Regions from separate parts of the Paenibacillus sp. FSL M8-0142 genome, predicted to be linked through region 1. Evidence: predicted binding sites of a transcription regulator. Region 1 holds the regulator's gene; the other holds the start of a gene.
The links. The regulator LexA, encoded in region 1, represses DNA repair genes until DNA is damaged. The targets are predictions, from matches to a motif close to CGAACATATGTTCG.
Positions count from the first base shown of each region.

Region 2: recA (recombinase RecA) is a predicted target of LexA. The motif match lies at 2,108-2,121, and genes of this name have one in related genera.

Region 1 covers NZ_CP152008.1:3,987,772-3,991,987, forward strand. The annotation lists gene NSQ46_RS18365 (HAD family hydrolase) at 1-123, opposite strand, end outside; gene NSQ46_RS18370 (hypothetical protein) at 163-687, opposite strand; gene NSQ46_RS18375 (DUF896 domain-containing protein) at 904-1,110, opposite strand; gene NSQ46_RS18380 (LysM peptidoglycan-binding domain-containing protein) at 1,384-1,755, opposite strand; gene lexA (transcriptional repressor LexA) at 1,933-2,559, shown strand; gene NSQ46_RS18390 (sulfurtransferase TusA family protein) at 2,766-2,990, opposite strand; gene NSQ46_RS18395 (YeeE/YedE family protein) at 3,003-4,067, opposite strand.
Region 2 covers NZ_CP152008.1:2,432,465-2,436,680, reverse strand. The annotation lists gene NSQ46_RS11580 (RecX family transcriptional regulator) at 99-830, opposite strand; gene recA (recombinase RecA) at 976-2,037, opposite strand; gene NSQ46_RS11570 (competence/damage-inducible protein A) at 2,326-3,594, opposite strand; gene pgsA (CDP-diacylglycerol--glycerol-3-phosphate 3-phosphatidyltransferase) at 3,703-4,216, opposite strand, start outside.

The DNA of each region.
Region 1 (4,216 bases):
CTTGGCATCAACCCCAGCTGCAGCGGCACCTGCTTCGGCTGTCACTTCAAAAGCTTCTTCCACACTTCGTTCATCCCACAACAACGTATCATCCAAGTCAAACAATACGGCAGTAATCGGCATGTTCTCCCTCTCCCTTTGTTCGTTTAGGCGCTATATATATTAATGATGTTCTACCGGAATATGATGGGCCTTCGCGAACTCTTCAAGCCGTTCTCCCATCGCCTGAGTGTCGTACAAATTGATCATACGCGAAAACACCCAGTTGCCTGCTTTCCCCTTGCCTTGTATGACGACAGAGCCAGAAGCAATTTTAATCTTCTCGATCTCCGAAGCGGCCAATCTTCGCTCCCGATTAAACTTCATGGTGGACACGGATGCGCGTTCGATCTTCAGATAAGGCTTGCGCAGGAAAATCATCAATGCAAGCAGAATGTACAAGCCGACACCGACCCAGTTCAGGACCCCATTGCTATCGCCCGTCGCTTTAGCTGCCGCGGAGCCGAGAAGCGCATAAAGAGCCGCAAGGGCAAGCAATACGATCGGCAGCACATATTTCCGTCCCTTAAACACGTCCATTGTATCGGAAATGGCAGATCCCTGATAGGTGGACATTCCCTGCTTCTTCCGTTTTTTGTTCAGTTGTTGCATATTTTTGCTGACTTTTCGTTCCCAAGATCTTGACATATCGTTCCTCCCAAATCTGATATCGCCTGCGCTATCTATAAAAGTTGAATAAACGAATGGATGTTATGGCAATATACTCCCTTGCCTGCATCGTTTTCTTAAACTCAACTCATTTATATCCGGGAAGCAGCAATGCTTCGTTCATGCAGCATCCCGGCTTGATAATAAAACATCATTTGAAGCCCTAATGAGTCCTTTAGGATGAATCGACAAAACCTAGTGCTTCAGACGGGGGCCGCCTTTTTGCTCGTTCTCATCGACCCACTCGATCGATTCCAGCTGCTGTCTGAAGTTTCTGCGGATATTGTTAAGGTAGATTTCCCGAAGCTCTGCGCGTTCCTTCATTTCCTCTTCGGTCAAACCCTCGCTTTTCTGCTTACGTGCCAATAGATTGATGCGTTCTACCAAAGTATCGATGTCCATGGTTTCTCCTCCATTTCAAATATCATTATAACTTAACCATGTGAAAAAGAGCTTGTCAAGGCGACCACCCTTGCAAGCTCTTGCATTCAGCGAATATAAACATATTAAGGATTGAATGTCATGATCTATATCATAAAGAGTGCGACAAATTCAATCATTATATAGTAGATTTCAAATACGACCTCATCGATCTGTGAAATGGCGAATTTCACTTCCTACTATATATTAAGATCTAAACCGAACGACTAAGAGTGCCGTTACCTCCATGGACGCTTACCATACCGGCAATGACAATACGTCGCCTGCCTGAATATCCGGACCCTTCAGCCCGTTATTTCTGCGAATGGTATCGATATATACCCGTATGTCCACATTCTCTGGCTTATGAACGGAAGCGATCTTCCACAAGGAGTCACCCGATTGAACAATAACTAGCTTCTCTCCGGTGGGCTCTTCCGTTCCTCCTGCGAACACGGAATATGCGCCTGTCCAGCCGAATACAACGATGAGCAGAATGATCAGCAGTTTCGTTAATGGAAGTGAAACGATCCTTGACTTTATCTGATGGATCCAGGCTTCGGAGCCGGAATCCGTCTCTGTCGGTATGTTCTCATAAATGCTGCGGTATGTACTATATTTCAACATGAAATATCATCCCCCAAACAAGTGTTCTCTTAACTACAAATCGATAATAACACGAACACCTGTTTGTTTCAATACCCAATCGAACATTTGTTCCAATAAATTTAGAACTTATGTTTGTACGAACGGCAGTTCTATGTTATAATTTTCCCAAACGTTACTAAATGGGGTTGATACGGCATGTCGAAAATATCCAGCCGCCAGCTGGCGATCTTAGAGTTTATCCGAAACGAAGTTCGTAGCAAAGGCTATCCGCCTTCTGTCCGGGAAATCGGCGAGGCTGTCGGACTAGCTTCCAGTTCAACGGTCCACGGCCATCTTGACCGCCTGGAGAAGAAAGGCTTGATCCGCCGCGACCCTACGAAGCCAAGAGCCATTGAGCTGCTTGGCCAGGAAGAATCCGAGAGCAGCAACCTGTTTACCCACACCATCGCCCGGGTTCCCGTGGTCGGCAAAGTTACAGCAGGTGTTCCGATCACGGCGACCGAGAACATCGAAGATTACTTCCCTCTGCCGCAGCACTATGTCGGGGACGACAAGGTGTTTATGTTGTCCGTCGTCGGTGACAGTATGATCGAAGCAGGCATCCACAGCGGCGATTATGTGATCGTACGTCAACAGCAGACCGCCGATAACGGCGATATTGTGGTGGCCATGACCGAAGAAGACGAAGCAACGGTGAAGACCTTTTACAAGGAGAAGGACCATATCCGGCTGCAGCCGGAGAACCCTAGTTATGAGCCGCTGCGACTTAATCATGTGACGATCCTCGGCAAAGTCATTGGATTGTTCCGCGATGTTCACTAGCATAAAATCTACACATTAGAAGCCCGCTCCCTCTTTCAACAAGAGGATGAGCGGGCTTTATTATTCGGGCGGAGATTTCCACGTTGACGAAAGGAAATTAGCAAGTTGGGCTGATATAGGGATGGCCGATCAAACAAATGACCGGCCATTTTGATATATATTTTTTTTATCCGTTGATAACTTCAGTCACGACCTAATATGATCCGTTACTTCTTCTGAACCGTAATCGACCAGGATGCATCCGTAAGCTGAACGAAATTAGTAATTTTGTGGCCCGCTTCAGCAGCCCAACGCGGAATGCTTTCCGTTGCCTGCGTGCAGTCAAAATCAATCTCCAGTTCGTCGCCGCTTTTTAGAGATTCCATCGCTTCTTTCGCTTCTATCAAAGGAAAAGGACATACCATTCCAAGCACAGCTAATTTTTGTTTCATTAATATAACCTCCTAAGCCGTTGTCGTTTGATAAACTGCCGCCTTCTTCTTGGCGCTGGCACGTGGTCGCACATATACAAAATAAGAAGCTGCCCACGTACCTAAAATCATGAAGAATAATGAAACCCATCCTTGCCATGTCATCATCGCCGTCATGACCAGACCGTTTCCAATAGAGCAGCCGCCTGCCCAGCTGGCCCCGAAGCCCATCAAAATGCCGCCGGAAAAACTGGATACGGCCGTCTTGGCATCAGGAGCCCGAAAGCGAAACTCGCGACTTCCTTTGGCTGCGATGAACGAGCCGAGGAATATCCCCAGTACAAGGAACACGCCCCAATTCAAATATTTATCGCCATCTCCGGTTACCAGATACTGAAGAATGTTAGCGGAAGGCGTGGTAATTCCTAGCCCCGACATTCTGCCTGTCGCTTCGCTGAGCGGCCATGCCAACAGCGCAACCAATCCGACGAGAATCGCGGTGACGAACGGATGCCATCGTTTCTCGAACAATAGATGGTTAAGGCCTTTACGCTTCGGCGGCAGCGACGGAATAAACACTTTTGGCTTGCGCAGCTGCTTGACGACAAGAAAAATAGTAATCAGAGCAAGTAAAGCGATAAATGGCCATACCGATAAACCGAACGTGGCCGGAATGGAGTTCGTTGGTGTTGAAATTCCTTTGAGGCTGTTGTTCACCGGCGACAGGGCCCCGGATTTCATAACAGCGCTCATCCCCATGTACCCGAAAAGAGCCATCCAGCTTCCAATAAGCCCTTCCCCTGCCCGATACCATGTTCCTGTCGCACAGCCGCCGGCCAATATAATGCCGATTCCAAATATGAAAGAACCGAGGATCGTAGCCAGCCAGTTAAACTCGCCGGCTTGGAACTGAATAAGTCCCATCTGGATCAATGCGAATACGCCGATACTCTGTACGCTGATCGCGATCAGCAAGGCGTAGAACATCCGGTTATCTTTTGTAAGATACATGTCCCGGAATCCACCTGTCAGACAAAAGCGACCCCGCTGCATAACAAATCCGAGTAAAGCACCGCATAATAACCCTGTGACAATCATTTGTGCCAAATTCGATGCCCCCTTATCTATTAATCCGACTAATTCAATATACTTTGTATACTATACGATTTTACTTACACTAATCCAAGGAGTCAATGATTTTTGATCAGGAAAAAAGTTACAAATCCCGATATTTTCTTAGTCGTCTT
Region 2 (4,216 bases), 1.6 Mb from region 1:
ATTTATAAAAAGATATTGTCAAGGGAAAGCAATGGGTAAACGTCAGTTTCAGTCACAAGTGCCAATATCTATGCAGAGGTTGGCACCTTTCGTTCATTTCATTCAAACTCTTCCAGTTCCTGGTCGTCCGCTCCATACTCCTGCTCCTCTTCGATTAGACGCCTTAGCGCCTGCCTCGCCTGTTCCCCGCTAAAGCCGCGCCGCATCAAATACGCTCCCGTCTTCCGCTTGCGATCCAGCAGCTCGCCCTTCGTCTGCTGCCATTTCTTTCTTGCAACCACAAGCGCGCTTTCCAGCTCCTCCTCGGCACTTACCTCGCTCAGCGCCTCCGATATCAGCTCGGTCCGGATCCCTTTCTGCCTCAGCTCCTGCTTTACCCACAGGCGGCCCTTCTTATGCCCTGTCATCCGCTGCTCCGCCCACATTCTCGCATATAATGCGTCGTCGATCAGCTTCTCCGCCTCAAGCCGCCGGAGCGTCACCTCTATGCTATCCGGATCCGCTCCCTTCTGCTGCAGGCGCTGCACGATTTCCTGCGATGTACGGGGCTTCCTTGACAGATAATTCAGTGCCTCCACATAGGCCCTCTGCCTTTCATCCACGACTACGATATCCTGAAGCTCCTCCTTACGGAAGATGCTCCCCTTAAGCATACGGTATTTCAGCATCACGTCTTCATGAACCGTCATCTCATAAGGACCGAACGATATCTTATAACGTCCTCTAGGCTTGCGCAGCTTCTCCACGGACGTGATCACCAGATCCTCCTGATCCGGAAAATGCTCGATCCCCGAAGAAGCTTCTTCGGTTATTTCACGATTATCACTCATAGCTTCTCCTTATCGCTCTGCAGCTTTTACATACTCCATACCATGGATGACTATTATGATCCCGCATTACGATAATGCAAAGAAGACCGTCCAGGCGTTCTTCTCAACACCGGACGGTCCTAGCACTATCAGAAATAGCTGGGCATTATTCCACTTTAAATAGATCTTGCTCTTCCAGCTCCTCTTGCTCCTTCTCGCTTGCGCTCGGTTCAGGAACAACCGTGGTCAAGTTGCTTGCTTCCCGGATTTTGTTCTCGATCACATTCGCCACTTCCGGATGCTCCTTCAGGAATTGCTTCGCATTCTCACGTCCCTGGCCAAGACGATCGCCGCCAAAGGAATACCAAGCACCGCTCTTATCCACAATATCAAGCTCAGTACCGATATCGATCAGGCTTCCCTCTCTGGAGATGCCTTCACCGTACATAATGTCAAGCTCGGCTTGTTTAAACGGAGGCGCAACTTTGTTCTTAACCACTTTAATCCGTGTGCGGTTACCTACGACGTCATTCCCCATCTTAATGCTCTCTACACGGCGTACATCCAAACGGACGGTGGAGTAGAACTTCAAGGCACGGCCACCCGGTGTCGTCTCAGGGTTACCGAACATAACGCCGACCTTCTCACGAAGCTGGTTAATAAAGATGGCAATCGTTTTGGACTTGTTGATCGCGCCGGACAGTTTACGCAGAGCCTGGGACATCAGACGAGCCTGCAGACCCACATGGGAGTCACCCATGTCGCCTTCAATCTCGGCCTTCGGCACAAGCGCTGCGACCGAGTCGATAACAATGATATCGACTGCACCGCTGCGCACCAAAGCTTCAGCAATTTCAAGCGCTTGCTCACCCGTATCCGGCTGGGAAAGCAGGAGTTCATCGATGTTAACGCCCAATTTGCTCGCATAGGACGGATCCAGTGCGTGCTCGGCATCGATAAACGCAGCTTGTCCGCCAGTCTTCTGAACCTCAGCAATCGCATGGAGCGCTACAGTTGTTTTACCGGAGGATTCCGGTCCATATACTTCAATAATCCGGCCTCTAGGCAATCCGCCGGTTCCAAGTGCTATATCCAATGCCAGCGATCCGCTAGGCACAATCTCTACCTGCATATGGGTGGACTCACCCAATTTCATGATGGAACCTTTTCCGAACTGTTTCTCTATCTGACGAAGCGCCATTTCAAGCGCAGCACGACGATCTGACAATTGTTCCACAACCCTTCACTGTTGATAGTCTAATCATACCTTGTTTTGACACGTTTGCCAAGCTTTTTTTCGAACATACATTCGTTTTTTTTGACCCTCCCCCTTCCCTGCTCAATTCCGGGCAGTCTCCATAAACAAGCAAAACCGCGGCATCATCCTTCGATATGCCACGGTTCTTCCGTACTTCCGATTATACCTGGATCGATTCTCCAGTTCAAGAACAATGTAAAAGATTTACTATTATTATGTCATGCAGCTCCGCATTCATTCACGAAGATGGGGCTCCTGCTACGCCTGCTCCGATCCCTCCGAGACAAGCCGCCGCCATAAGCGGTACAGCAGCGCCTTCGTCGCGCGCAAACGGATCGTCTCCCGGTTGCCTTGAAGATTAAGCTCGTGCACCTCGGTCTCTCTTCCGCGCTGGGACAATCCGATGTATACAAGCCCCACCGGCTTGCGTTCGGCATAACCGGGGCCGGCTACGCCGGTAACGGACAGTCCGAAATCGCTGTCGGTGATCAGCCGGACATTCTCCGCGAGGGCCTGAGCGACCTCCCTGCTCACTGCGCCGGGCGCATCATCGCCTTCCAGCAACGCTTGCGGGATATGCACAAGCTTTCGCTTCATTTCATTCGTGTAGGAAACGATCCCTCCAAGGAACATCGTCGCGCTGCCAGGTACGGAGGTCAAGCTTTCCGCCACCAGACCGCCCGTGCAGCTCTCCGCCGCGCTCAGCGTCAATCCCCGGTCTGCCATCGTGTCGACAATCACCTTCTCGATCGGCACATCCTCGCTGGCGTACATGAATTCGGGGCCGCGCTCGCGAATCCGCTCTTGCAGCTCATCAAGGCGGACCATCGCTTCGGACTCGCTTGCAGCCTTGGTGGATATGCGGACGGTCACCTCACCGTCCTTCGCATACAGCGCGATCGTCGGGTCGGTCTGCTCGGTGATCAGGTCCGAAAGCCTCTCATCCAAGGCAGATTCCCCGATTCCGGCAAACTTCAGCATCTTGGAGTAGATCGGAAGCTCATCCGTCAGCACATGCTGGAGCAGCCAAGGCTTGGCTTGCTGCTCGAACATCGGGATCAATTCCTTCGGCGGTCCCGGCAATACGATGTAATGCGTCCCGTCCTGCGTGATCGCATTGCCAACGGCCAGCCCGGTTTCGTTCGGCAGCGGCGTTCCCCCTTCGATGGCAATCGCCTGGCGGCGGTTGTTCTCGGTCATAACGACGCCCCGGTCCTGGAAGAAACGCTCAATGCGGTCCATGGCCATCCTGTCGATATGCAGCGACCGGTTCAGCAGCGAAGCCAGCGCATCCTTCGTCAGGTCGTCCTGGGTAGGACCGAGCCCGCCCGATAGGATGACGATGTCCGCTCTGCTGCTCGACAGGCGGAGCGCTTCCTTCAATCGCTCCATGTTGTCCCCGACTACGGTTTGGTAATATACGTCGATGCCCATGGCTGCAAGCTCTCTGGATAAGTACTGGGCATTGGTGTTTACAATCTGCCCCAGCAGCAATTCCGTTCCGACTGCAATGATCTCTGCTTTCATACGATAATAGCCCCTCCTGTACTCTTTTATGTTTGGTCTCGATATGGCTCAAACGGTGATAACAATGGAGCGCGGAAGAAAAAAGCAATAGGATTGCTCCTATTGCTGTTATGCTCCTGCACCGTCAAGCAGATGCCTGTTCTTGACAAAGTATTCGATTCCCGAATAAATCGTAATGGCCGCAGCAGCCCAGATCGCAATGATATCGAATGGGATGCCGAGGAACACAAACGGAAAGTTGTTAATCAGCAGCGCGACAATCGCCACAATCTGAATGACGGTTTTGATCTTGCCGGACTGCCCGGCCGCGACGACCGCGCCGTCAAGAAGCGCAATCTGGCGCAATCCGGTAACCGCAAACTCCCTGCTGATAATGACAACCGCAATCCAAGAATCGCATTTGCCCATCTCCACAAGGGAAATGAGAATAGCCGCCACGAGCAGCTTGTCTGCCAGCGGATCCAGCAGCTTTCCGAGGTTCGTTACCATGTTGTTCTTCCTGGCCAAATACCCGTCAATCCCGTCCGTGCTTGCAGCAAGGATGAAGATCAGCGCCGCGATCAGCTGATTGTACGGGAGCTCGAAACCGTGCCACACAATCGGATCCGGGTAAAAATCAAAA